DNA from 4 places in the Lederbergia graminis genome. Region 4 is predicted to be linked to each of the others. Evidence: riboswitches for the same ligand, from Rfam matches in the RefSeq annotation. Region 4 holds a riboswitch; each other region holds the start of a gene.
What was found. A riboswitch is a leader RNA that binds a small molecule or an ion and turns the genes downstream of it on or off. The one in region 4 is predicted to bind thiamine pyrophosphate.
Positions count from the first base shown of each region.

Region 1: another riboswitch for thiamine pyrophosphate. It lies ahead of ACFPM4_RS15605 (thiamine phosphate synthase); the one in region 4 lies ahead of thiW (energy coupling factor transporter S component ThiW).
Region 2: another riboswitch for thiamine pyrophosphate. It lies ahead of ACFPM4_RS12135 (ABC transporter substrate-binding protein); the one in region 4 lies ahead of thiW (energy coupling factor transporter S component ThiW).
Region 3: another riboswitch for thiamine pyrophosphate. It lies ahead of tenA (thiaminase II); the one in region 4 lies ahead of thiW (energy coupling factor transporter S component ThiW).

Region 1 is NZ_JBHSMC010000020.1:243,899-251,319, forward strand. Features, by position in the region: gene ACFPM4_RS15595 (heavy metal translocating P-type ATPase) at 1-2,162, opposite strand, end outside; gene ACFPM4_RS15600 (metal-sensing transcriptional repressor) at 2,176-2,427, opposite strand; TPP riboswitch at 2,629-2,739, shown strand; gene ACFPM4_RS15605 (thiamine phosphate synthase) at 2,864-3,466, shown strand; gene thiO (glycine oxidase ThiO) at 3,456-4,568, shown strand; gene thiS (sulfur carrier protein ThiS) at 4,581-4,784, shown strand; gene ACFPM4_RS15620 (thiazole synthase) at 4,787-5,554, shown strand; gene ACFPM4_RS15625 (ThiF family adenylyltransferase) at 5,551-6,567, shown strand; gene ACFPM4_RS15630 (HesB/YadR/YfhF family protein) at 7,273-7,421, shown strand, end outside.
Region 2 is NZ_JBHSMC010000014.1:400,724-408,144, reverse strand. Features, by position in the region: gene ACFPM4_RS12140 (ABC transporter permease) at 1-435, opposite strand, end outside; gene ACFPM4_RS12135 (ABC transporter substrate-binding protein) at 439-1,431, opposite strand; TPP riboswitch at 1,532-1,641, opposite strand; gene ACFPM4_RS12130 (HI0074 family nucleotidyltransferase substrate-binding subunit) at 1,695-2,096, opposite strand; gene ACFPM4_RS12125 (nucleotidyltransferase family protein) at 2,072-2,392, opposite strand; gene ACFPM4_RS12120 (TIGR01777 family oxidoreductase) at 2,447-3,355, opposite strand; gene ACFPM4_RS12115 (NUDIX hydrolase) at 3,487-3,960, shown strand; gene ACFPM4_RS12110 (hypothetical protein) at 4,098-4,274, opposite strand; gene ACFPM4_RS12105 (hypothetical protein) at 4,506-4,958, opposite strand; gene ACFPM4_RS12100 (YhfM domain-containing protein) at 5,055-5,477, opposite strand; gene ACFPM4_RS12095 (IS1182 family transposase) at 5,828-7,288, opposite strand.
Region 3 is NZ_JBHSMC010000046.1:47,013-54,433, reverse strand. Features, by position in the region: gene fliT (flagellar protein FliT) at 1-105, opposite strand, end outside; gene fliS (flagellar export chaperone FliS) at 105-509, opposite strand; gene fliD (flagellar filament capping protein FliD) at 549-2,555, opposite strand; gene flaG (flagellar protein FlaG) at 2,572-2,946, opposite strand; gene ACFPM4_RS20345 (hypothetical protein) at 3,134-3,349, shown strand; gene ACFPM4_RS20340 (CBS domain-containing protein) at 3,423-3,845, opposite strand; gene tenA (thiaminase II) at 4,219-4,905, opposite strand; TPP riboswitch at 4,981-5,088, opposite strand; gene ACFPM4_RS20330 (YkvA family protein) at 5,151-5,552, opposite strand; gene ACFPM4_RS20325 (Gfo/Idh/MocA family protein) at 5,860-6,852, shown strand; gene ACFPM4_RS20320 (aldo/keto reductase) at 6,868-7,421, shown strand, end outside.
Region 4 is NZ_JBHSMC010000001.1:507,196-514,616, forward strand. Features, by position in the region: gene ACFPM4_RS02665 (lytic transglycosylase domain-containing protein) at 1-23, opposite strand, end outside; gene ACFPM4_RS02670 (3D domain-containing protein) at 250-795, opposite strand; gene thiE (thiamine phosphate synthase) at 889-1,509, opposite strand; gene thiM (hydroxyethylthiazole kinase) at 1,496-2,305, opposite strand; gene thiD (bifunctional hydroxymethylpyrimidine kinase/phosphomethylpyrimidine kinase) at 2,305-3,114, opposite strand; gene thiW (energy coupling factor transporter S component ThiW) at 3,083-3,604, opposite strand; TPP riboswitch at 3,707-3,811, opposite strand; gene ACFPM4_RS02695 (hypothetical protein) at 3,969-4,178, shown strand; gene ACFPM4_RS02700 (AAA family ATPase) at 4,787-7,421, opposite strand, start outside.

The sequences.
Region 1 (7,421 bases), on a different contig from region 4:
TCAGCTGCTTCAATCGCTACTTCTGTTCCAGTACCAATTGCAATTCCAATATCGGCTGTCACAAGTGCTGGTGCGTCATTAACACCATCTCCTACCATTGCAACTTTCTTCCCTTGCGCTTGTAACTCTTTTACTTTATCCGCTTTTTCTTCCGGTAAAACTTGTGCAATCACGTGCTCAATACCGACTTGTTTCGCAATCGCTGCGGCTGTTCTTTCGTTATCTCCCGTTAACATTACGACTTCTATGCCCATATCTTGTAATTGCTTAATTGCTTCAGGCGCAGATTCTTTAATTGTGTCAGCTACTGCTACAATGCCGCGAAATTGACCATCGACCGCGATCATCATCGCCGTTTTACCTGCAGTTTCATAATCCATTAATTTTTGCTCATGTCCAGCTGTATCGATTCCATGATCTTTCATCAATTTGCGATTTCCTACAAGTATGTGTTTCCCAGAAATCTTCGCTTCAATACCGTGCCCAGGTATGGCATTAAAATCATCGACATGTAATAAGGCAATATCTTTTTCTGTCGCATAGGCTACAATCGCCTCTGCCAGTGGATGCTCCGAACCATTTTCTGCACTAGCTAATAATTGTAATGTGTGGAAATCTCCAGTAAAATCAGTAACCTCAGGTTTCCCTTTCGTAATGGTTCCTGTTTTATCCAATACAATTGTTTGTAACTGGTGTGTCCGTTCTAAATGCTCTCCGCCTTTAAATAAAATCCCTGTTTCTGCCGCTCTCCCTGTACCAACCATGATGGATGTCGGGGTTGCTAGTCCTAAAGCACATGGACAGGCGATGACAAGAACCGCAATTGCTGCTACTAAAGCTGGTTCGATTTGACCAGGTTGAACAAAAGCTATCCATACAGTAAAGGTGACAATCGCAATCCCAATGACAATCGGCACAAAATATCCGGAAATCACATCTGCTAAACGCTGGATAGGTGCTTTCGAGCCTTGCGCTTCTTCTACTACCTTTATAATCGAGGCTAGGGCTGTATCTTTCCCTACTTTCGTAGCTTCCATTTCAATCAAACCGTTTTTGTTAATCGTAGATCCGATTAGTTTAGCACCTGCATCTTTTTCAATTGGGATTGATTCTCCTGTTAGCATCGATTCATCAACAGAAGTTCTGCCTTTCACTACAATACCGTCTACCGGTATTTTTTCACCAGGTTTTACAATTAAATGATCACCTACGATGACCTCTTCTGCAGGAATCATCATTTCTTGGCCATCACGTATGACACGTGCTTCTTTTGCTTGCAAATTTAGTAGCTCAGAAATCGCATTCGTCGTTTGACTTTTCGCACGCGCTTCTAAATACTTCCCAAATAAAATTAATGTAATTAACACTGCACTTGTTTCAAAATATAAATGTGGCATATAGCCAGGATTCCCAATGGTTTTGATTGCTTCATATAAACTATAGAAGTAGGCTGCACTAGTACCTAATGCAATTAACACATCCATATTGGCGCCACCATTGCGCAGATTTTTATAAGCACCAACGTAAAATTGCCATCCAATAATGAATTGTACTGGCGTTGCTAACGCGAATTGGAACCACGGATTCATCAGTGCATGTGGTAAATCGATGCCCAATAAATGATCCAACATCGTTAATAATAATGGTACCGATAAAATGACCGAGATAAGTAACTGTGTCTTCTTGTATTTCAGTTCTTTTTCTTTGTAAGATTGTTTTTCTTTCGCTTCCACTTTCGGTTTCGCATCATAACCAAGATGTTGGATTTTCTCAATAAGCCCGTTTACATCCAGTAAACCTGGGTTATATTCAATCGCTGCACTTTCAGTGGATAAGTTTACAGTCGCCAGTTTTACACCTGCTTGTTTATTTAACACTTTTTCAATTCTGGTCGAACAAGCTGCACATGTCATGCCAAACACATCGAGCTCTGCCTTTTCCGTAAGTACGCCATAACCGATATGTTCAATTTTCTTTGTTATATCTTCAATAGATGTTTTTTCTGGATCATAATGAACGGTTGCTTTTTCCGTCGATAAATTGACCTGCGCTTCGACCCCATCCATTTTATTTAATACTTTCTCCACACGGCTGGAACAAGCAGCACACGTCATGCCAGTAACACCTAGTGTTGCATGTTCTGCATGCTTTGCTTCATTCATTTGAATACCCCCCTTACTTTGAAAATTGCTTTAGAACACTCATTAACTCGGCAATTGTTTCTTGCCCTTCCCCTTGCTTAATCGCATCACTTACACAATGGTTAATATGACGTTCTGTAATCGAGAAACCAACTTGCTTTAATGCCGACTGAATGGCACTGATTTGCACGAGTATATCGACACAATAACGGTCTTCTTCCACCATTTTTTGTATACCTCTAACTTGCCCTTCTATTCTTTTTAAGCGATTAACAATTTTCTGCATCTCGTCTTTCGTTCTTGGATGACTTGGGTGATCATGTAAGAATTTTTTCTCCAAATGGACCACATCCTTAGCTTTGATACTTTTACTATACCCCCCTATAGTATTAATTGTCAACTAAAAAGGTTCCTACTTTTAAAAGCTTTGCAAAGCATGAAAATTATGGTACCTTAGTTATGAAAATTAAATATTTTATAAATTTTGTTTTCACACTAGGGGAACCATTGATAATGGCTGAGAGAAAAGTAGTTTACTTTGATACCCTCATTACCTGAACAGGCTTGTACCTGCGTAGGGATGTGGTAAAGGCAAATTGTTTTTTTACGTTTCTCTAACAATTCCCAACCACTTTCCTATTCGGAGAGTGGTTTTTTTATTTGCCTCTTACTTATCCATTCCTTTTTAGGCTACAGCTATACAGACTAAAAGGAGGAATCTGATGAAGCTAATGGCAGTGACTGATAATCATCACGCTGTAAAAGACATTGCAGAAAAAATAATAGCGGTAAAAGATGTGATTGATTATGTCCAAATACGGGAGAAATCCAAAACTGCTCAGGAACACGTCACCTTAATCAATTACTTGCTAACGAGTGGCGTACATAAGGAAGAAATCATCATCAATGATCGTTTAGATGTTGCTCTTTGTCTCGGCATCCCTACTGTTCACTTACCTGAACATGGCTTACCGGTACAGCTTGTGAAGCAACATTATCCACAAATACAAGTTGGTTGTAGTGTACATTCCTTACAATCTGCAAGAGAAGCGGAAGTAAACGGTGCTGATTATGTGCTTTATGGTCATTGTTTTGAGACAAATAGCAAAAAAGGGGTACCCCCCAATGGTATTAATCCAATTTTAAAAATGAAAGAAGAATTGACAATTCCTGTATATGCAATTGGCGGAATCAATATAGAAACAATTCCAATCGTTAAAGACGTAGGTGCAGATGGGATTGCAGTTATGTCTTCTATATTTGCAACGAAAAATCCTTTGGAGTCAGCAAAAAAATTACGTGAGGCGATGCAACATGAGAAGTAATTATGAAGTAGTTATCATCGGCGGCGGAATCATTGGATCCTCCATTGCCTATTACTTAGCTAAAGCACAGATGGATGTTGCCTTATTGGATGGAGGAGCGATTGGTGATAAAACGACGAAAGCTGCTGCTGGTATGCTTGGAGCTCATTCTGAATGTGAAGATGATGCATCTATCTTCTTCCCTTTCGCCAGGTCTAGTCAACAAGCATACAGAGAGTTGAAAGATGAACTCTATGAAATAAGTCAGATTGATATTGGCTATCGAGAAGGTGGAATATTAAAACTCGCCTTTGACGAAAGCGAAAAGCAAAAACTACATTATTTGCTACAGCAACCTTCTGTACAATGGCTTGATGGCCATGAAGTAAAAAAGTTGGAAACAGCGGTTGCGGATCATATCGTGGGTGCAGCTTATATTAAAGACGATGTAAATGTTATACCAACTCAAACATGTCAAGCATTCGCCAAAGGTGCCCAAGTGTTCGGTGCATCCATTTTTGAAAACACGCACGTTTATGGTGTCCAAAAGCTGAATGACAGTTACTTTGTAAAAACAACAAAAGGAACTATCGAAGCAAAACGGGTTGTTGTTGCAACAGGGGTTTATAGTAATGGCCTTTTACAAGATATAGGCGTCTCTGAACAACTAACACCTGTAAAAGGAGAAAGTATCGTAGTCCAAACGAATCAGCCTATTTTACAGCACACGTTATTTTATGAGAAATCGTATATCGTACCGAGAAACAACGGAAAACTCGTGATTGGTGCAACAATGATCGAGGATGAATGGAGCGAATCGATCAGCTTACAAAGCATGGAAGATTTAATTAACACAGCAAAAGCGATGATTCCTTCTAGCTCAGAATGGAAGATTGATGGTTTTACTTCTGGATTACGGCCAGCGACATTTGATGGCCAACCGTTTATCGGTAGACATCCAGAAGATGAAGGCATTTTTATTGCCTGTGGTCATTTCCGAAACGGGATTTTACTAGCACCTGCAACTGCTGAATTGATACGTGATCTTATGCTTGAAAAAGAAGAAAATAAGGAATGGCTGGATGCCTTTCGGATTGATCGCAGACAATTAACGAAGGTATAGGAGGTGAGACGGATGAATTTTCAACTGAATGGAAAACAAGTTCAACTACCGGAAGAGGTAAATTCAGTAGATAAATTGTTGGCTCATTATGATTTACAACATCGAATCGCTGTTGTGGAAATCAATCAAAATATCATAAAAAAAGAAGAGTACGAGAATACTAGACTTGCAAAGGGCGATGTCATAGAAATTATTCATTTTGTAGGAGGAGGATAAGCATGTTAAAAATCGCAAATCACACATTTAAATCAAGACTTTTACTCGGAACAGGAAAATACCCGTCTTTTGAAATTCAGAAACAGGCTGTTGAAGTATCGGAAACAGAGGTTTTAACTTTTGCTGTTAGAAGAATGAATATTTTTGAAGAAAGTCAGCCAAATTTCTTGGAACAATTAGACTTAAATAAATATACTCTCCTGCCAAATACTGCAGGTGCTAAAACAGCTGAAGAAGCAGTACGAATTGCTAAGCTCGCAAAGGCTTCAGGCCTCTGTGACATGATAAAAGTTGAGGTAATTGGTGACGACCGCTCCCTCCTACCTGACCCGATTGAAACATTAAAAGCATCTGAAATGTTACTGGAAGAAGGTTTCATCGTTTTACCATATACGTCAGATGATGTTGTGTTAGCAAAACGCTTGGAAGAGCTTGGTGTTCATGCGATTATGCCAGGTGCAAGCCCAATTGGTTCGGGGAGAGGAATTATTAATCCATTAAACTTAAAGTTTATTATTGAACAATCCAATGTTCCAGTTATTGTCGATGCTGGGATTGGCTCACCAAAGGATGTTGCGTATGCGATGGAACTTGGTGCAGACGGAGTTCTACTTAATACAGCTGTTTCTGGGGCTCAAGATCCAGTGAAAATGGCGCGTGCTGTCAAGTTAGCACTGGAAGCCGGAAGATTAGGATATGAAGCAGGTCGAATTGAGGAAAAAGATTATGCAGTGGCAAGTAGTCCACTAACAGGGTTGGTTGGATCTTGAACAGTCGTTATTCAAGGCAAGCATTATTTTTAGGGAAAGATAAACAAACGAAAATTTTAAACAGCAGTGTATTTATTATGGGTGCTGGTGCATTAGGCTCTAGTAGTGCAGAAATGCTAGCAAGAGCCGGAGTCGGTAAAATTACGATTGTCGACCGTGATTATGTGGAATGGAGTAATTTACAGAGACAGCAGCTCTATAGTGAAGAAGATGTAAAAAAGAGACTTCCAAAAGTAGTGGCAGCAAAAAATCGCTTGGAGCAAATTAATAGTGGTATTACGATTGTTCCACTTGTTGAGGATGTACATGGTTTAAATATCGAAGAAATGATAAAAGGCCACGATGTTATTGTCGATGCAACTGATAATTTTGAAACTCGATTAATTGTGAATGATGCAGCTGTAAAAAATGGCATCCCCTTTATCATGGGTTCCTGTGTTGCTAGTTACGGGACGATTTATCCTGTCATTCCTGGAAATGGCGCACCTTGCTTACATTGCTTGTTAAACCATTTACCTGTCGATACTATGACGTGTGAAACAGTTGGCGTCATTAGCCCAATTGTGCAAATTGTTGCCGCAACCCAAGTAGCACAAGCATTAAAAGTACTAACGGGAGAACCAGTTACGCCACTTCTACGTTCGATTGATATTTGGAAAGATGAAAATTCATCTATAAATGTCACTCGCTTGCGTAACAATGATTGTCCTACATGTGGGGAGCATGCTACATTTCCCTATTTACAATATAAGAATCAAATGAAATCTGAAATATTATGTGGTAGAAACGCTGTACAAATTCGACCTGCAACAAATGATAAATATGAGCTTGTTACTTTTATCGATAATTTAAAGGATAAAGTCGCAAAACCGATTATTAATCCATTTTTACTTTCCTGCGAGTTTGAGGACATGCGGATAGTCTTTTTCAAAGATGGTCGCGCTATTATTCACGGAACAAATGACACAAAAACGGCTCGTATTATCTATAATCGATTTTTACAATATTATTAAATTGAAATGCCTTAGAAGCTTAATTGCTTTCTATGACTGTTGATTTCCGCTCCATACACTCGCTTTCCGCGGGCGGTTCGGTAAGCCTCCTCGGCGCTAATCGCGCCTGTGGGGTCTTACCCTGACCCTTATTCCCGCAGGAGTCTCGTGTATTACGCTACAATCAACATTGAGCTTACGATTATTAATTTCTTTTTTATACAGGTTCATTTTTAGGACCAATGGCTAACTTCAATTTCTATTATTATTCCATAAACTGCAAAATGCAAAAATTAACAGTCCAATTTATACACAAATTGGACTGTTTGAAAATTTCTAATGAACAGCGAACCTACATATTAAAACAACATTTTCTCATTGTTGGTATTAATTAGTTTCTTCCGCCTCTTGTATTGGATCTTCCTTTTCCTTTGCGTTGTTCATTTGGTTTCTTCGGGTCCGTTCTTTTTTCTTTTCGTGCATTTGAGTCTTTAACCATACGACTTCCCTCCATCACTCATTTTTTGACAACATAAGCAAGTAATATCATTTCCGGAAAGGGTTATTTTATTCCGAATACACTAATTACCATTTTCATAAGTTTCTGTACTCTTTTTATGCATGGTAATTCCTTGATAACAAAAAAATTTATCGATAGAATAAAAGTGTAGAGATGAAAGATGGAGAAATAACCTTACAAATTTTATCTATCTTGGAGTGAAAAAAATGCAAATAACAATCAGTGATAATGCCATTAGTTGGTTTAAAGAATCGATGAAATTACAACAAGGCGATAAAGTTAAATTCTATAGCCAAATTTACGGTTCAAGTCCAGTTCAAGACAAACATGCACTTGCATTCACGAAAGACAATGA
Region 2 (7,421 bases), on a different contig from region 4:
CCCACCAAGAGCGGCTATTGTAATCGGGAAAAAACAAACTAATGTAATAATGATAATTTTTGGTAGTACCCCAAATCCAAACCAAATCACAAGGAGTGGAGCCAAAACTATGATTGGGACATTTTGCGATAAAATTAACAGTGGATATACAGCCTCTCGTACTCCAGGTAACAGATGTAAGAGAATTGCTACGAGCAGCCCGACAGAACACCCAATCACAAAACCTGTTAATGCAAGTCCGATTGTGGATTGGAGATGATGTGTAAAGTTTCCAAAGTTACTCCAGCCCTCCAATACAATGACAGAAGGAGCAGGTAATAACCATGTTGGTACATCCGCTACTTTTACAGTAACCTGCCATATAGTAAGTAAAAGGAGGAGAACCAATGCTGGTCTCCATCCTTTCCTCCATAGCGTTCCCAATAGTTTTACCATTTTTTATTCCCCTTGCTTAGGTAAAAATTCATTCGTGAATGCTTTCTTAACATCAATTTTTTCTTCTAAAAGATCTCTATCAAACATCCAGTTCATATAGTTTTCCCAAATTTCTTCTTTTTGCTCTCCCCAACGAGGAGCATCGTCTTGATAACGAGTAGCAAGCCACTGTTGTGATTTTTTCACAAGCTCTGCATCTAAGTCAGGTACAGCTTTTACTAAAATGTCCGCAGCTTCATCTGGATTTTCAATCGCAAATTGATATCCTTTTGTTACAGCTGCCATAAAAGCTTTTACCGTGTCCGGATTTTTGTTAATCATGCTTTCATTCGTAGAAATAACTGGTGTGTAGTAGTCCAGTTGATCAGAGAAGTCCGTTAAGTACATCATATTTAAATCATCACCACGGATTTCCGCTTCGATACCTGTCCATGCATAATAAATCCAAGCAAAGTCGATATCGCGTTTTACCGCAGTGAAGAAATCAGTATTCCCCATATTTACAATATCTAGTTTGTTAATATCAGCATTTTCTCCTTCCATTAAGGAAGAAATTACTGCCTCCTCGACAGGAGCACCCCAACCGCCATATGTTTTACCTTCAAAATCTTTTGGAGATGTGATATTCTTTTCCACTGGAGAGGCAAATCCAGACGTATTATGTTGAATAATTGCACCAATAGATACGATTGGTACATCCTGTACACGTGCTTCTGTAATAGCCTCTTGTGCACTAATACCAAAATCCGCTCTTCCAGCAGCAACTAGCTGATCAGCACCAGTCTCACCTGGCATCATAATTTCAACTTCTAAACCTTCATCTTTAAAATATCCTTTTTCTTGGGCTACATATAAACCTGTATGGTTCGTATTTGGTGTCCAATCGAGCACCATTGTAACCTCTGTTAAACCATCTTCATTTTTGCTTTTACTATCTTCAGCACCACAACCTGCTAGCAATAGTAAAGCTACTAAACTAAATAACCACTTCTTCATCCTCTTTTTCCCTCCATTATTTTTGGAAAGAGAACCGCTTGAAAACGAAAAAGATGCCCATAGGTTATGAACCTGGGCATCAAAAAGAACACTCATTAACTTTAAATGATTTGATGTTCCCTTCGCTGGTATGAGCCAGAGCAGGTTCTAAGGGTCAGCACCTAACGGATGCTATCTCAACCGGCACTACCGGTCCCCCCACATTCCACATGATGTAATTTTCATCTTTAGTATAGCAGATTAAGAGAGTGTGTCTAGTTTTTTTAATTTCTAAGACTTTCCTTTTTCATTCTTTCCATCCAAATATCTAACAAGTTATAATATGCTTTCAAATTGGAATGAATTTGGATGGCTATTTCTTCATTGTAAGTATGGACAGTCAGATTTCGATCATTCACCATTTTCAGTCCTACAATGGCTTCTTCCACACTAAAAAGATTTATTTCCCGAAAACTACGAATGACACTTTTAGGAGAACCTACATCAATACCTTCTATATCATACAAATATTGCTTACCTGCTTTCCAACAGGCTTCAAAAGTGAATTCAAATCTCTGAATACAAGCATCACGCTCAATCGCATTCGGCTGGTCAATCACAACAAGCTCTCCAAAGGCCGTTAAAGCATTTTTCGCAGTATTTATCCGTTCTTGAAGTCTTTCCATAAGATCCCCTCCTTATGTACATTTTGGATAAGGCTAGAACTAGCTTCTTTCAAATTTACAACATCCACATTATATGGAATAGTCGATTCTTTTACTTTATCTATTAATTTTATCCAACTTTCTACAGGAATTTCCTCAAGAGATTCAATAGCAATATCAATATCAGAGCTCTGCTTTTCTTCATTACGTGCCCATGAGCCAAATAGGTAGATCCTTACATTATAATCAACTAATGCTTCCGTAAGGATGTGATTTAATTGCTGTAATATACTTTTACGTAACTCTTTATCATCCATCACTCTACCTCCTATTAGAAATTACTATATAAGTATTGTCAGTTCCTTGTTAATTCAGTCTTTCAGTATATTTTCCAACGCCTTTTCTAATTGCGGATATTGATATTCGTATTTATTGAGCATTGCTTGTTCTGGTATCGCACATTGCCCACGTAAGAGCATATCGCTCATTTCACCAAGTAATGCCTTCATCGCAAAACTCGGGACTGGTAGCCAATGTGGGCGACGCAGTACTCTTCCAATTGTTTTACCGAATTCACGCATTTTTGCTGGTTCAGGAGCGGTGACATTTATCGCACCAATTATTTCTGGGTTTTCGATTGCGAAATGGAGTAAACCAGCTGCGTCTACAACATGAATCCATGATAACCATTGTTTCCCTGAACCTATTGTTCCACCGACTCCCATTTTGTAAGGGAGAACCATTAATGGTAAAGCTCCTTCTTCCTTCCCAAGCACGACTCCAAAACGAGCAAACACCGTACGAACTCCATATTGTTCGGCATGCATTGCTTCTGCTTCCCACATTTTCACTACGGTTGCAAGGAAATCAGTTGCATCACTTGTCGATTGCTCAGTAAAAATTTCCGTATCAGACATTCCGTAAAATCCAACAGCTGAACCGTTTACAAGTACTTGTGGCTTAACTTCTAATGCACTAATAATTCGAATGATTTCTCGTGTTGCTGTCATACGACTGTCTAATATTCTCTGCTTTTTTGATTTTGTCCATCTGACTCCATTAATAGACTCGCCTGCTAGATTTACAATCGCATCCACTTGATGTAATTGTTTTTCAGGCTCACTATTCGCAACTAGCCACTGAACAGCTTTGAGCTGCTCTGTTTCTGTAACCTTTTCTGGATTTCTTGTTAAAATAGTTACTTGATAACCATCATTTAATAACCGTTCCTGTAATGCTTTCCCAATAAAGCCACTTCCACCTGCAATGACAACATGCATTAGAATAGCCCCTCTCCTGTTTGGAAAATTTTTCTTATTACTCATTATACATCTTTTACAATCTAAAAAAGAAAGAATATTCTAAGCAAAAATGATAGAATACAATTAAGATTCGAGTTCGGAGGTTACTTATGTATAAATATACTATCTGCTTTATTAGGCAAGGTGATAATATATTACTACTTAATCGCGAAAATCCTGAATGGATGGGAATATGGAATGGCGTTGGCGGTAAGATAGATGCAGGGGAAACTCCATTACAATGTATTTTGCGCGAAGTGGAAGAAGAAACCGGCATTGTACTGGATACTGCGGAGTATAAAGGAATCGTTAGTTGGATTAGTGGAGGAATGTATGTCTTTGTGGCAGAGTTACCTGAGGAATTTCACTTTGCTACTCCTATGAAGACAGATGAAGGGATTCTTGATTGGAAAAATATTGACTGGATTCTCCATCCTCATAATCAAGGTATGGCAAACTTAAAATATTTCTTACCTACCATTCTTAACGACCCGATAAACTATGAACATAGGTTTACATATGAGGGCCATGACGTCATCGAATTTGAGACGGTTCCTTTAGGAGAATTACAAACGACAAAGTAGTGAAGTTGAGCAAAGTAAAAGTGTGTGTGCCCACAGGCTACCGAAACGATTTCGACAGCCTTTGTCTTATCACTAAAAACTAATACTATTAATCCTGCTTAAGAAAACAAATAACTATTCTAATGGATAACAATTGCTTATTCTTTCGGAGTGGATGCCCCACCATTACTTCTATGTATCTTTTTTAAAGTTGAGTTTATATTGTTAAGACTTAGCAATATAAATCCAAGCATAATGAATGTTACAATTTCACCTGTAAAAAAAGCTACAATACTCAATACTAAAAAATAAAAGCCATACCACCAATTGCTCATGTTAATACCTCGCTTTTTTCCTTACACCAAAGGTTCCTAGTTCTATATTCAATATCCACCATGAAATATCCTTCCTGTTACATCATTAACAATTGTAGCTGATAAATTAAGAGTGCTCTTGAATAAAAAACATCTACTCTATAGAGGCAATTAACCTTCAGGAACAAAATAAACCTACCAATCTATATGAAGGATTGGCAGGTTTCTAAAACTACTACTTTATCTAAATTTTTACTTTGATTCCAATTCAATGAACTCTGATTTTTCATTCCACTCAATTTGCAACTTCACTTTAGTTGTTATCAACGGCATAAGTTCGTTACTTGAATACTCGCCTAAGTAATACATCCCATTTTCAGGTACATCAGTGTAAATAGCTGATTCACTTTTTGTGATGCCCCCTGCTTCGTAAACAGAGCTTATTTCCCCAGTTGGAAGAGACTTTTCACCAATATATTTCGCAAATATTTTTGTTATAAATCTATCAGAATCCTTCTCCCTATAAGCTATATTTACCACTGCCCAATTATCGCTATGTCCTTTGAAGTTAAGATACACCATATTTGGGTCATTAAGGACATCTAAAAAGGCTTCATTCTCAATACTAGAATAATGATCATCTATATCCTCACAACCACTAAGTATCATAAAGCTTATAAAAATAATACTTAATAATCTTTTCAATTTTGATGGTTTCCTCCCTTCATCTTAGAAAATTTTGAATCTATATGAAAAAAACCTCGTTGAAGTATGCAATTGTGGGGCTTAAAAATCGTCCCTTCATTCATTAACATTCGCGTTTGAAATCTTTTCTCCTGTTAAGATTTCAAATATAATGGCAGAATTTTCTTTATTCAATTGGTAATATCTACTTCCTCCATGGAGACCTACTTTATCCTTATTTGGACTTATCCAAAGTTGATATTGTATGGTTTTTACATCGACTTCAGCATTTGTAGGTTGAAATGCAAATTTGTAATCAGGAGGACGTTCCATTTGAAACTTTACTATCTCCCAATTTATATTATCTATCATCTTTCTCACTGTCTGAACTTGCTCTTTATCCGTAATAACTTTCATAACTTCATATTTGTTTTCACTACCAATACGCTGAAAAACTTTAATTTCTTGTTCTTGATATGAACAAGCTACCATAAATAATGTAATTATTATAATCCCGATTACATACTTTGTTTTTTCCAAAGGCATCTTCTCCTTCTTACATTATATGAGTAGCTCCCATAATAATTGTCGTAAAATTATAAATATAAAGTGAAATGAATACGGTGTAAAAAAGAGAGATTGGCACAAAGGAATATGGTTGCAAATAAAAAGCCGAACTATAACTTGATTTCAAAACAAGATAGTTTGGCCACTTTATTTAAAATTTTATAGTTACCAGCGGAGGAAATACACGAAGACTCCTGCGGGAATAAAGGAGGGAGGGCACTGAAAATCTTTCATATTTTTGTTTATTATAGTAGTTGATGGCAAAAAAAAGGGCAATTTCCCACTGTTTTAAGAGGGAAATTGCCTTACTATGTCACTATTTTTTACTCTTTTTCACTGAGCAATTTTATAATTCGCTTTAGATTGACAGCGAATATCGTCGTTGCTCCTTGGACTTGCAAACCAAATAGACCCGCAGATGATGCTATATCATACCCGTGTCTGTGTTTTAACTCACTATTTTTGGCTTCAATTTTATACCGAGACTTCGCTAAGTTCTTAAACTCTTCTGTGTTTTGAAAAGCTTCCTGCTCGGTATGTTCTTTGGATTTAATTGTTACATAGTAGGACTTCGTTTTCGCTCCCTCTTTATAACATCCATCACGAAGTGGACAGACTTTACACTTTTCTACATCAAATATGTATCTAATTCTTGGACTTTTCTTTTCTCCATCTCCTTTGTTGTATTTTTTACCAGTTGCTAAGTGACCTGCCTTACACACGTACAATCCAGCATCTTTATTAAATTCAAACTCTTTTTCTTTTGTTCGTGTTCCATGTGTTATGATTGGATGCAATTTAGAAACCAGAGTTAGTTCATTTTCACTGGCATAGCTAATATTATCCTTCTCAGAATACGCAGTATCTCCAATAACTGTTTCAATTTCCATTCCTGTTGCTTGACTCTTCTGAACTAATTCCTGCAGGAATTTCCCATCACTCTTTTCACCTGTTGTCACAACTGCTGAAGTAATAATTCTTTCATCACTCATCGCAAGGTGCGTTTTAAAACCAAAAAAAGAAGAATCTGCAGATTTATGTCCTGTCCTGGCATCAGGATCATTAGAATAGCTAAGGTTTTCTTTGAAATCCTCCGTGACTTCTCTTAAAACATTTAACTTCTCTTTAACAGAAGGCACCTCTGCGATTTGTGGCTCTCTTTCAATAATTGAAATGATTTGATTACAATAATCCAATTCATCTGAGATTTCATTAGAAGTTGGTTTTGCGGGGAATTTTTCTTTTACAGAGTCATCAATTTGATACACTGCTTTTCTAACATTTTTTGATTTCTCTTGTAAAAACTCTTTTGGTGATTTTTGATGATAACGAGATTTTGTATGTGTAGAGTCCACGATTATCGTTTTACTATTAATAATTCCGTGTTCCAACGCGATTTCAACCGATTTCCCTATAAGCATATCTAATAAACCCTCATCTGTAAGACGGAGTTTGCGGAATTTAGTCAGCGAGCTTGGATTAATGACTTTATCCTCGGGTGCCATATCGAGGAAATATTTAAATGACATATCATATTTTGATCGTTCTACTACATCGACATCAGATAAATCAAAAAATGATTTTAACAGTAGATATTTAAACATACGAATTGGAGGAACTGCGTTCCTTCCGTTATCAAGGCAATATTTTGTTTTCAATTCTTCAAATATAAATGTAAAATCTACAAGTTCATTGATCTTACGTAGCATATTGTCTTTCGGTACAACTATGTCGTATATTGCCATGAATGGGCTTAGATTTAGAGACTCTTGGTTTGATAGCATTTGGAAGATCACCTACATATAATTAGTATCTTTATTATAAAGTAAAAAAGCAGTAGAAAGTTCGATGTATTTGAACTTTCTACTGCAAAATTAGAGACTTTTTCAGTGCCCTCAATAAAGGCCTCGATGAGAC
Region 3 (7,421 bases), on a different contig from region 4:
TGCATCTATTTTTTCTATACGAGCATCACGATCTTTTTCGTCTACTATTTCCGCAGTACGAATTATTTCTTCTGTCAGTTGGATACATTGTTCAATTGCATTCATTAGGCGCCATTACTCCCTGACGCATGTTGAAGTTGGCGATTTTTTTGAATTACTTGTTTCCATGTATCCCTAAATTCTGTAATAATTTCCTCTACTTCCACTAATATTGCTTTATCATTGCGAATATTCGCTTCCACTAATCTTCTTAAAGCAAAATCATATAAAGCCATCATATTTTTGGAAATTTCCATATCCATATTTAACGTTACCATCAATTCAGAGATGATGTTTTGTGCTTTTTGGATGTTAGTATTTTTCTCTTGGATATCATTTTTATCGACGGCAATTTTCGCCATGTTTATGAATTTTAGGCAACCATTGTAGAGCATTAATGTAAGCTCACCTGGAGATGCTGTTGTTACAGAATTTGTTTTATACGCTTGAAATGGATTTGGCTTAGCCACTTTTTTCACTCCTAATATTTATGTAAAAGATGGCAAGTATTACATGCCACCGAATTGATTCATTAAGAACATTGATTGCTGATTTGCACGTTGTATTGCTTTTTCCATTGCTGTAAATTGACGCCAGTAACGATCTTCTGTAATTTTCATTTTATCCTCAAAACGATCGATACTTTTATCTACATTTAAAAGTTCACGTCCAATTGAAAATTGTTGGTTAGTGGATGTCGCACGTCCAGCTTTTTCACGTAATCTATTTAATGAAGCATCAACGGTATTATATAATTTGTGAATAATACCGAGGTCAGATGTACTTCCATCACTTCTGAACAAGCTTTCAACAGAATCGGGATCTTGTTCAATTGCTTCCTTCAGCTTTGCCTCATTAATTTGTAATTTACCACCATCTAAGTAATTGGAAGTGGTGGAAATTCCGATACTTGCTAATTGGCTAAATAAACCATTTGTCTCGACTACACTAGACATGTCTAGGCGCATGTTCGTTAACACACCGGAAAGGAGAGGGTCACCTTTTAGAAGACCACTTTTAGCCATTTCCTCCCATTTCTCTTGTTGTTTGTCTGAAAGTTCTTCTCGTTCATCGTCCGTTAATGGTTTATAGCTTCGATGACGTTCCTCATTGAGTTTCCCACTAATTTCAGCAATTAGTTCATTATATTGATTCACAAATTCTTTTATGTTCTCAAAAACTTGATTTGTATCATTTGCGATGGAAATGGTTGCTGGTTCAATCGAATCTTTAGCAAACTTTTGTTTTAGAGTAAAGGTTACACCATTCATGTCGAAGGTATTGGAAGTACGTTCAGTAGTAAGACCGTTTATCGTGAACATGGCGTTCTTTCCGCCGGTTTCCGTACTACCTTCGAATTTTAAAACTTTAGTCATGAAATCACCTGAGACATTGATTTCATTACCACCGTTCACTGCAGAATTTTGATTATAATCACCAGTTTCTTTTCTCGTGAGTGTCACTTGATCTGAGAATGAATCATAAAACATCGTTACACCAGCATCTGAATCATTCACTTTACGAATGACGGAGTTTAGAGAATCACTGCTAGTGAAGAATATCTTTTCGTTCACTTCTCCTTTTGATGTGTGTGTATTAAGTTCTATGTTAGAGTAATTTTGAGTATAAGTTAACTTAATATCTGATGGTGGAGTTTCTCCTTCTTCAAGCTCGTCGAAAGTAATGATTCCTGTTGCGAGATCTATCACACCAACATTGTCAATTTTATATTTACTCTCAGAACCTTCAACTTTTACTAATTGATCTGTGACATCATTCTCACCAATCAAAATTGATGTCACATTTATATTAGTTACACCAATACTCCACTGCTTAGGAGGTTCTTCTTCACCTGAATAGGTAAACTCAACTGTTTTCTCTTTCAGAACGTAATCGATTTTAACTTTATCATCTTTTTTCAATTCACTAACAAACGTTATTTTCCCATCTTGTCCTATCTCATACTCAGCAGGTGGAATTAGTTTACCATTCACTTTTACCACTGTTTCTTGTATGTTATCTTTCTTCACACCTAGATCTATAGCATTAGTATTTTCTTTTATATTCTGTGTTTTAGATTCGACTACGCCTTTTGACCATGTTATACCGGTAGCAAATGCTGAATCCTGACTATGGAGACTTTTAGTGGGATCGATTTTAGCTGATGAATCACCTGATATCTCCCCAGCATTCACCCTCGTAGCCGCACTTGCCAATTGTGTTACTTCTGATATCGAATATGACGCTTGGGATGCACCGCTTGTTGCTGTTGCTGATACGTATGCATCATTCGATGAGCTAGTTGTTCTTGCTCGATAATTACTTGTTAATTTTAATTGTGCGAGCTTGTCACGAAATGAAAGTAATTTTGTATTAATAGCACGGTAATCGTCCCGTTGCCATTCTAGAATTTGTTTCTTCTGCTTTAATTTATCAAGTGGCATTCGCTCAGCTCTCATTAAATCCTTTACTATAGAGTCGATATCCATACCACTTGCTAATCCTGCGATTCTCATTGGTTAACCCTCCATCTCAAACCTTCTTATCCACCATCAATCCGAGAAATTCAGTCATTGCTGCAAACATATCCAGCATCTTTTTAGGTGGAATTTCTCTTACTACCTCTTTTGTTTCTTCGTTTATAAGCGTTACATAATATTCATCGAGTTGTTCGTGAAATTCAAATTTTAAATGAGTATTAGGGGATGCTACTAGGAAGTCGTTCATACTATTCACGACATTCCTTACATTTTCTTTCGCTTTTGCGGAAGGAAATGGATGTCTATTCTCTTCGGATGTAAACCCATCATTTACTTGATTATTCACATTCATAACTTTTTCTACATATTCTGTTGCTTTATTAATTGATACAGATGTAGATACTTGACCAGTTATTTGACCAACCATACGATTTCTCCCCTACCGTTATGTAATTAGTTACTTTTTATATCGACATGTTCTTCCATTTGTTTAATTTGTTTCATTCCTTTTTTTGTATATGTTATATACCTATTTCACTACTGGGATAAATGCATATGATGAAGTGAAGTAAATAGAAATATTAGGAGGATGTCATATGAATGAACATTATAATATGAACGAAATTAGCTATCATATGCCTATGGATCAAAGAATTTACAGACGTCCATTTGGTCGTCCATTCGGATTTGGTCGCCCATTTGGTTTTGGACGTCCATTTTTCGGAGCACCATTCTTAGGTGGTTTTCTTGGAGGACTTGCGGCTGGAGCGTTCATCCGACCTTATGGTTATCCATTTTACCCATACTCACCATATGGATTTTTCTGGTAATGCAATAACATAAATTCAAAAAACAAAAAGAACCAAAGCTTCAGAGCTTGGTTCTTTTTATTTCCTATTCTTATTAATGAGTTTGTTCGGAAATATTACTCAATGCTTCTCCTGCTTCATTCACATGAATATCAACTGTTGCTAAATCACCTATCGCACAAATACCAACCATAGCACCATTCTCTACAACAGGAATACGGCGAACTTGATGCTCGGCCATCATTCTAGAACATTCATGTAAGTCAGTGTCTGGAGAACATGTAATGACATCACTCGTCATGCATTCTTGACATTGAACTGCATTACTATCCTTGTTATCAGCAACACAATTTAAAACGATATCTCTATCTGTAATCATTCCAACAACTTTATTCCCTTCACAAATTGGAACAGATCCACAATCAATATCACGCATGATTTTTGCAGCATTGGAAACAGCATCTTGCGGGCTGCACGATTTAACATTTTTAGTCATTACATCTGCTACTTTTGTCATTATATAAATTCCTCCTTTATAATCCTTAATAAACACATCCATTGTATTATTCAGCTAACAAACAAATTTCATGCGCTAAACTTACTACTTTACTTTTCACCATCGACACATTTCCCGGGAAATGTCGATTTGTAGTAAATCTTACTATTGGCCAAGCAGTTTAATATCTTACTTTTAGGGAAAAAGAATGGAGAACGACATTTGAAAGGAGATATGGAGATGAAAAATAAAACCATTCTTGCAACTGTAGCACTCGGTGCAGCATATTTACTAAGAAATGAAAAATCACGAAATAAGTTAATGAATCAATTTAAAAATATGACTTCAAGAAAATAATAAATAAGGGTGTCTCCATATGGAGACACCCAATTAGTTAAGCATTTGTTACTTCATATTCCTTAACAGACCAATCTTCTAAAGTATATGACATTTCCCAGAATTGCCATTCATAATAACTACTAATTTTAAAAATTTCTACCATTTCATCTCGATCTGCTTGTGTTACTTTATCTGCAATCTCATCGAGTCTTTCAATTTGTTCGAGAACTAACTTTCTAAACCATTCTCCATTATAAGTTGCAATCCATTCTTGATAGATAGGCTCTTCAGGTTTACAATCTTTTAGCCTTTCGCCAACTTCCAAGTACAACCAATAACAAGGTAATAATGCCGCAATAATATGCCCAAGTTTCCCTGAAAAAGCAGCACGGTAAAGATGGGAAGTGTATGCATAGGCTGTTGGAGCAGGTTTAAAATTCTTCTTTTCTTCTTCCGTAATACCAAGAAGTTCTGAAAACTTACGATGTAGCCCCATCTCTGCTTCATATGTACCTTGAGCATGAATAGCCAAGCGATTTGTAGTGTGCAAATCTTGAGCAACTGCTCCTCCATATGATTGAATTTTTGCGAAGTTAGATAAATAATAGGAATCTTGTAAAACATAATGCTTGAATTTCTCCAAACTTAATTCCCCTGTCCCAATCCCTTTTACAAAAGGATGATTGAAACTTGCATCCCATAATTCCTTTGACGCTTGTAAACATTGACTTGATAATTTCACAGCAATTCCCCTCCGTATAAAAATTAAAAACCACATTCCAGAGATGAAATGTGGCTACGCAAAAGAAACTATTGCTGTATATTATCCGCACTTCCCTCCGCTGGTACTAACCAGATCAGGTACAAAGGGTTTTAAAGTAATACTTTAATCTCGGCCTTTTCAAAGGCACCCCTAGTGTCATCCTATTATGTGGTTTGGGATTATCATAACATGATTAGAAAATAACTCAAATAGTACAAAACGCCTTATTCTTCGTATATACTCTCATTTGGCTTGCCAAACCATTTCTCCATTCGTTTTCTCGCTTTCTCTTTCGTTTCCTCATTAATTGCACCTATTAATTTTCCAAATGCAGCTATGATAATGAAAGCATCGTCTGTAAAGCCTACTGCTGGAAGAAAATCAGGTAATAAATCAACAGGGAAAATGAAGTAGCCTAAAGCACCCAGTATTAACATACGAGATTTCTTTGGCACTTCTGGGCTCTGTAATGCATAAAAAAGAACTAAACTTGCATAGATTGCCTTTTCTGCTAGTTTTCCACCGGTTTTCTTTAACTTATTTAAAAATTTAGTATCAGAATAGTGTTTATCCATATCTTCAGTAGTTGTCTGTAAATCTAATTGTTGGATTTCTTTTTCAGTCATTGCCACCGACTCCTTCTCAATGTATTTCTATTATATACTTTACCCCAATAATTGGAATTATAGTGCTATAACCGAATAAATATAATAACGGACAATTACTAAAAAAGGTTTCAATAAGGAGGGATCATTCTACTACTACCCAAAATATTTCGACAAAAACCAACAAAACTCTTATTTAAAAATAGCATACGAATAGAATTGTTATTATATTTTCCGAGAGCATTAATTTTACTTACTATAGGAAATGAATGACAGAATGTTTGGAAGGTTATATACTAGACTTATATTCTAATAGGAGGCGAGTATTATGTCAGAGAAGAAAGTTCGTTGGGGTATTCTTAGCACTGCAGGAATTGCAAAACGATCTGTCATTCCAGGTATTAGAGCTTCAAATAGAAATGAAGTAGTTGCAGTTGCAAGTAGGTCATTAGAAAAAGCTCAAAGTTTTGCAGATGAATTAGAAATACCTAAAGCATATGGAAGTTATGAAGAATTATTAAGCGATCCAGAAATTGAAGCCGTTTACATCCCACTCCCTAACCATTTACATAAGGAATGGACGATTAAGGCTGCACAAGCTGGAAAACATGTATTATGCGAGAAACCAATAGCTTTAGATGAGGCAGAAGCACAGGAAATGATTGATGCTTGTAAAGAAGCTGGAGTAGTATTGGCAGAAGCATTCATGTATCGTCACCTCAATAAATACACAGAAATAAAGGAATTAATTGCTGCAGGTGAAATTGGTGAGATAAGAGGAATTCACGGTGTTTTCTCTTTCAATAATCCAAAAGATTACAATAATATCCGTTATAAAAAGGAATGGGGTGGCGGCTCTATTTATGATGTTGGTTGCTATCCAATTAGTGCTGCTCGACTTATACTTGGTGAAGAACCTAAAGCAGTTACAACTCAAGCATTTTTCTCACCAGAGCATGGAGATGTGGACATGATGGCTTCTGGCTTGATGGAATTCTCAAACGGTGTTGCCTTAACTTTTGACTGCGCAATGTGGGCAGAAGGTCGTATGGAAGTAGAAATACTAGGTTCTGAGGGTAGAATCGTTTTACCAAATGCCTTCTTCGGTGAACATAAATACGACATTATAAAAGGTGGAAAAGTCGTAACAGTAGAGAAGGAAGCTTCAAATCCATATGCATTACAAGCAGATAGTTTTGCTGATAGCGTTCTAGGTGGAAAACCTGTACCATTTTCTGCAACCGATATCATTCATAATATTCGTGCAGTAAAAGGAGCATTGGACTCCGCTGAAAAAAGAGAAAGAGTTATTCTAAACTAAAGGTTGGTGGACTATATGAAATCTATTCGTATACCTAATGTGGAAAAAGAGATTTCTAATCTTGTAATGGGTTCTGACTATTTTACACCCGATATCATCGACAAAGTATCGGATGTTCTTGATAACTTTTTAAAAATCGGTGGAAATACAATTGACACTGCCTATATTTATGCTGGTGGTAAAAGTGAAGAAGCAATCGGTATTTGGATGGAAGAAAATAAGCGTCGAGATGATGTAATTATCTTAACGAAGGGTGGCCATCCTAATCAGCACGGCCCTCAAATTAATAAGCAAGCTATTGGCGATGAGTTAAATAAAAGTTTAGAAAGACTCCGCACTAATTACGTTGAATTGTATGCGCTTCATCGTGATGATCCAAATGTTCCGGTCGGAGAGATTTTGGAAATTTTGAATGAGCATGTGGAAGCAGGAAGAATTGGTGCGTTCGGAGGATCTAACTGGTCACAGGAACGCCTGCAAGAAGCAAATGAATATGCTGAAAAACACGGCTTAGTTGGATTCACGTTCAGCAGCCCTAATTTGAGCTTAGCAAAAGCACAGGAACCATA
Region 4 (7,421 bases):
TTATTATTTGCTTTTTTGCCCACTCGTTTCTCACCTACTTAACCGCACTTACAACTAACTTTCAATTATACAAGCATTATTCAATTAATAAAAGTCATTTCATTGTAAGTTAGAAAATCGTCATTAATTCCTATATAAAAAAGCTGTGACGAGCGGTAGATATAGTAAAAAGCCAAACTATTGCTTGACTTATATCAAGATAGTTCGGCTTTCATATTATAAAGTCTCTTCTTTTTTCTTAGCTTCATGTTAATCGATAATTGTTATATTAATCTTTTTTCTTCCAAACTCAAGTGCATCTTCCCTTGAAGGGATAAAAACATCAATTCTATTTCCTTTAATTGCACCACCTGTATCTCCTGCAATAGCTGTCCCATAACCTTCTACATGAACCTTTGATCCAAGCGGAATAATTTTTGGGTCAACGGCAATTACTTTTTGGCTAGGATTTTCTCGGAGATTTTGTCCTGTAGCTGTTATTCCTGAACAACCTTTACAATATGCAGTATATGCAGTAGCTGTTACCGTCATCTCTTTCTCCGTTTGGTTATCTTTTTTCATTAAAGTTGCTGTATTTTTCTTATTATCATCTATCATTATTTTATCTTTCATTTCATAATCAGACATTTTTTCAGGATGAATAGCTATTTCCTTTTGCTTGTCTACTAGAGAGGATACAATGTTAGATGAGTCAGTTGTTATTTCATGATTAGTATCGCTTACAGGTGCTGTTCCTGTTACTTGTAAAGTAAGTACACTACATATTGCCGTTATCATCACTAGTACTTTCTTCATCTGCATCCTCCTTTTGTTATAGTTCGTTTTTACCAACAAACTCATCATAACAAAGGAATATGACAGACTTTTTTCATATACATGTTGTTTTTATTACAAGTTTATTTCACGAAGCAAATTTTTTGTAGCCTCTTTAGGATTGTCAGCTTGTATTATTGCGGATACGACAGCATATCCATTTGGCTGATATTTGATGAGTTCCGATATATTTTCTTTATTAATCCCACCAATGGCAACTATTGGAATGTGTACATTTTCTCTAATTTTTTGCAGCATTCCATCCGCTAGTAATTCCGCATCATCTTTTGTAGAAGTTGGGAAACAAGATCCTACCCCTAAATAATCAGCACCATTTTCTTCAGCTATTTTTGCTGCTTCTAAGGTTTTCACCGAAACACCCACTATCATAGTTGATGGAATGATACTTTTAACAACTTGAAGGGGTATATCCTCTTGGCCAATATGAACACCAGAAGCTCCAACAGCTAACGCAATATCCACTCGATCATTAATGATTAATGGAACAGAATAACGATCTAATAAAGCTTTTAATGCTAACGCCTTTTCGTAAAATTCGTTTCCCTTACTTTTTTTTTCGCGCAACTGCACAACTGTAACTCCACCAATCACAGCACTTTCTACAATTGAAAGTAATTCTGCATTTGGTTTTGTTTCATCCGTTACTAAATAAAGACTATAATCAATACTCTTCAAATATGTCCACTCCTCTTCGCCACATATTACCATCCATAAGCGTTATAACATCAAATAAATTGACTTTAAATGTACCTAACCCTTCTTTATCTGATAAACACTTTGCTGCTAGTTCACCAGCTATTCCCATGGTGGAAATCCCAGCAATAGATGCCTCCATTAAATTTTTAGTTACACTAGCAAAACTAGCGATAAGTGCTGTAGACATGCAACCTGTACCAGTTATTTTCGTTAAATATGGGTGGCCGTTTTTTATTATTACCGTTCTTTCCCCATTACTTACTACATCAACCTCTCCACTTACTATTGCAATACAACCAAACATATTAGCAACTTTATTTGCTATAGCTTCATGATCACGACCTGTATGTATTGCATCTACACCTTTACTAGTGCCTATACCACCAGCTAAACAATCTAACTCACTTTCATTGCCTCGAATAATATCAATTCTTATCGATTCTAATATCGATTTCACATATTTTTCACGAGAAGTGATTGCTCCTACACCAACTGGATCCAATATTATTGGTATTCCGAGTTCATTGGCAATCTTTCCTGCCTTTAACATAGATTGAAAGGTAACTTCACTAAAAGTGCCACAATTTAATACAAGTGCATGTGCGTGGGACACTACGTCCTCTACTTCTTCAGGACTATGTGCCATTACGGGTGATGCTCCGATTGCTAGTGTTACATTTGCACAATCATTAATTGTTACCATATTCGTTATTTGATGAATGAGCGGATTTTTGACTTTCACTAATTCAAATAGTTCAGAAATGGTTTGTAACATTATAAACTCCCTTTTGCATGTTCTGTAGATGTTAAATTGTAAAAATGATTTGCTGGTCCATGTCCATGACCAATATTCAGACTGAATTTTATTGCATTTGTAATGTATTCTTTCGCATTAGCTATTGCATCTATAACATTCTGCTCATTAGCTAAATTAGCTGCTATCGCAGAAGATAAGGTGCATCCAGTACCATGAACATTTTTTGTAGGTATTCTCTTACCCTTAAACCATGAAAAATCTTTCCCATCAAAATACAAATCATTAGCATCACCCTCTAAATGTCCGCCCTTTAAGAGAACAGAGGATGCTCCTTTGTTATGAATGATCTTACTCGCTTCATACATATCCTCTTCATTATGAATCTCCATGGAAGCAAGTACTTCCGCCTCTGGAATATTAGGTGTAATGATTGTTGCAAGAGGAATTAAATCAGAGATTAATTTTTGGACTGCATTTTCCTCTAATAAATGATGTCCACCTTTAGATATCATGACAGGATCAAGTACAATATGACTAGGTTGATATCTTTCTAGATTAAGAGCAACAGTTTCCACAATTTCCGGAGTTGAAAGCATGCCTATTTTCACTGCATGAACCTCAATATCTTCAAATACTGCCGCTATTTGATCACGGATGATGGTCAGGTCAATATTTTGAACTGAGCGAACCTCCACTGTATTCTGTGCAGTGATAGCTGTAATAACTGACATTCCAAATACATGGTGTGCCGAAAAAGTTTTTAAATCTGCCTGAATTCCAGCTCCTCCACCTGAATCAGATCCTGCGATTGTAAGTGCTGTTCTCATAAATAATTCCCCCTATTGATGAATTTTTCATAAGTACTTTTAATAACAAAAATCCTAAAATTGCTCCTGCACAAGAACTCACAAAGAAAGCGGGAATAAAACCAAATAATGCAGCTTCTTGGCCAAGGAATAAAGTTGCAATTGGATAACATGCCATTGCCCCTATAATCCCAGTACCTACAACTTCACCAACAAATGCCATTTCCATCTTTCTTGTTTTCATAAATAGCCATCCAGCTAAAAATGCCCCTATGATACTTCCTGGATATGCAAAAATAGATCCAGTACCAGAGATATTACGTATCGTAGAAACTATAATCGCTTGAGCAACAGCATAAGCTGGACCAAGCAAGACTGCCGTAATTACATTGGCAAAATGCTGCATTGGAAAGATACGCGTAAATCCTACTGGAATAAAAAATAAGTTGCTCGTAACTGTTGTTATAGCTGCAATCATGGCTGTTAATGCCATCTTTTTCATCTTTGACATTATTCATCCTCCTTTATATTTGTCTAGTAAACTCTAGGAAAACAAAAAACCGCTCCCTGATTAGGAAGCGGCAAACCATTTTATGAACAGAAATCACAACATAAAAAAGTAAGCCTGCTTCCCTACGCTGGTATCATCCAGATCAGGTTCAAAGGGTTTCATCTTTAATTGATTTCTCTCAGCCATTCGGCTCCCCTAGCAGACAACATGTTATTTAATTTTATAATTCATTTTATCATTAAAATTCAAGATAGCAAATATTTGTAATATTTTCGTTCTTTTTTCTTATTTTTTCTTATTTTTTTCATAGCCTACACCTCATTTTTAGGTTGTACATAGAATATGGATAAGGAGGTGAATGAAAATGAATTTGTTAAATGGTACAGATTCACTTTACCTTACAGTAGTACTTGCAGCATATGCTATCCTTGGGTTAACACTAATTCCAGCAACAGCAGCACTTTTAAGCTCATTCTTAGTTGCCTTGCAAATTATTGCGATTATCGTCATCGTGTTATTTGCAGGAGCCGTCATTATCAGAGGATTACTAAAACTCTTTGGCTCCTTTAGATAACATTAATGAAACAACGGCTTAAAAAGCCGTTGTTTCTAATTTGTTAAAATCTCCATACACAATAAACTTCAAATCATGTTATGTTATATAAAAGTATACATAATATTGATTTGAAAGAGGGATTACATTGGACTTAACATTAATCGCCACATTTCTAGGCGGATTCATGTTTATCATGTTTATTTCTGCAATTATCATCTTTCTTATTTATAACAGGAAATCCTAAACTTCTCATAATTAAAACAGTTGTAAGACTTAAAAGCCAAACTAATTTTCTAGTTTGGCTTTTATTTTTATCACATGTTCGCGGAAAGCGTAGTGTATTTCCGAAGCGGTATACATACACTAATATCATTCAGATTTGATGCTACTTAATATAAATTTCTTCCAACACCTTTATTTACTTTTACGAATTAATCTTGATTTTTTATATACTGTTATATTGATCCATGCTGAAGCAACAGTAATGATAATAAGCGCTATACCAATGAAATAATATTGAAGTTTCATTGCGAATGCAGTAAATACAAGTAAACTTACTGTGATAAACCAGCTAAAAAGTAGTATGGATATTAAATATGCCTTTTCGATTATCTCTCACCACCATGTTAATTACCGATAAAATAAAAATCAGCTTTACTGCCCTCGTGACTTGCACTAACTTCCAAGCGTGCATCAATCCGTTCTTTTAACTCTGGAACATGTGAAATGATACCCACAAGTCTGCCGCTACTTTGGATGTCCATTAAGGCTTCTATTGCATTATCGAGGGATTCTGGATCAAGTGTACCAAAACCTTCATCAATAAACATTGTTTCAAGTGATACACCACCTGCATTTTCTTGTACTACATCTGATAGTCCTAATGCAAGTGATAGAGCTGCTTTAAAACTCTCACCACCAGACAATGTTTTCACATGTCGCTCTTGTCCAGTATATTGGTCAAATACAAGTAATTCTAAACCACTTTGTACATTTCCTTTTGATCTACTTTCATTCCTAATTAATTCAAATCTTCCACTTGTCATCTTTAATAAACGAATATTTGCAGCACGTAATATATCATCTAAAAAAGACCCAAGTACAAATCTTTCAAAAGATATGCGCAATTCATTTTGACCTTTTGTAATATCGGCTAGATGACCGATCGTGTTGTATTGATTCTCTAATTGTTTAATCTCATCATTAATTTTGTTAACTTGTATTTGCACGTCTTCATTCTTTTTTATATTCCAATAAATTCTGCTATGTTGTTCTTCTAATTCTTTTAATCTCTGTTCTACAACATGTAAATTTTGTGTTAATACTTCTAATTTTGGTGATTGTTTCCCTTTTAAGTTTGTTTCATAATCGGTAATTCGATCACGAACAGATCGTAGTTCTTCATGATGCGAACGAATCTTTTGGTGTAATAGTTCTATCTCATTACTCGATTTCTTTGCTTCATGATAATCGGTATATGATTCGAATTGTTCATTTTCTAGCATTTCTAAAAATACATTACGTTCAGAAGTTAATTTTTCTGTTGCATTTTTGACATTAGCAGTAATATTCTCTACTGTACCTTTCAAATGTGCAAGAGCTTCATTTAAATTCGTATACGTATTCCGAGCTTGTTCTAATCTTTGGTCCATAAGCGTTAACTTTTTTTGCAACTTTTCCACTTTACGATCGTAGTTATCTTTTTCTCTTATGTCTTCTGGAATCATCTCGCTTAATTTTTGTACCGTTGCAGATGCTTGAGTAAAAGATATTGAAAGGTTTCTCTCTAGTTCAACAAGTTTATCCATATTAGCTGTTTGATTTGTTACGTTACTTTCCAATTCCTGAACTGCTTTTTCCATTAATGGTATTTGTTTCAGATCATTTTGAAAGTTACTTAATTCGAATCGAAGTTTCTTGATCTTATCATTATAATAATATTGATGATTTTTTGTATCTTCCAGTTTAAATGAAGGGATGGAAGTCAAAATAATTTGCTGTAATTCATTTCTATTTTCAATCGTCATTTCATATTCTGTATTATATTTCACTAGTACACTTTCTAATGATGTCTGTTGTTTTTGAAGTTCATCCACTCTTCTTTTTGCTGCTTTTACATCTTCTTGATTCGGAAAATCAGATTCTAATTCTGCAATCTTTGGATGATCTGTTGATCCACAGACAGGGCATGGTATTCCTTCAGATAAGGATGCTGCCAAATGCCCAGCTTGTCCTTTAAGCCATCTATCCTCTATATCATCTAAAGTAGCTTGTGCGTCCGTTAATGCACTCTTGATACCTGATAATTCCATAGATAACTCTTTCACTTTTGTTTCTAATCGGCTTGATTTTTCCGTAATTTCTAATAAACTATTTAACGATTTTATTATGTTCTCCATCGTTGTTGCTTGACTTTCTAATTCAAATGTTGATATTTTTAATTCTTTTAAACTCTCCAGTTTAGTTCGTTTTTCATTTAATTCTTTTTGATTTTTCTCGTTTTTTATTTTTTCAGTTTCAATAGAATGTTGACATTTATTCCACTCAACTTCTATTTTTCTAAGTTCATTATGACGTGTTGCAAAGGAGTACACATCGTCTTGCAACGACTGTAATTTCAATAATTCACTTTTTAATTCATCTCTTACTTGGATTTGTTGCTCTTCTTTTAATAGATTTTCACGTGCAATCTTCCACTGATGTTCCATGTTTTTCAAAGCAGTATCTTCTTTTTCTAACATTTTCTTATATCCATCAAGCTCTTTCTTGATACGATGACAAAGCTCTTCTTGGTTTTGAAGTTTATTTGCTTTTTGAGCCCGCTCAATATCTAATGAGTACTTGTCTATTTCTTGTTGCCTATTCATTAATATTATTTTCTTTGATTTCAATTCTTCCAGTACCCTAAATTGTTTTAACAAATCTTCAGCAGCATCTACTTGCCGTTTTGCTTCATCCCGCTTCAACTTCTCTTGCTCTATCTTTATAGTTAATTGATTAGATTGTTTGTACATTTTTTCTAATTGTTCACTGAGAAGTTCAAGAATATATGTGTCATTTAAACTTTCTTCTAGAAGTGCATTTTCTAATTCTTCATTTTCCTCAAAGACTATACCCTTTAATAATCGTTCTCTTTCTTTACCCCCACTATCTACTTGCCTTTTTAATACATTAGCATTTTCCTTCAGTTTTTCTTCTATTTTTTTATATAACTCGGTATGGAAGAGTCGTTGTAATATCACTTCTTTTTCACGGCTATCT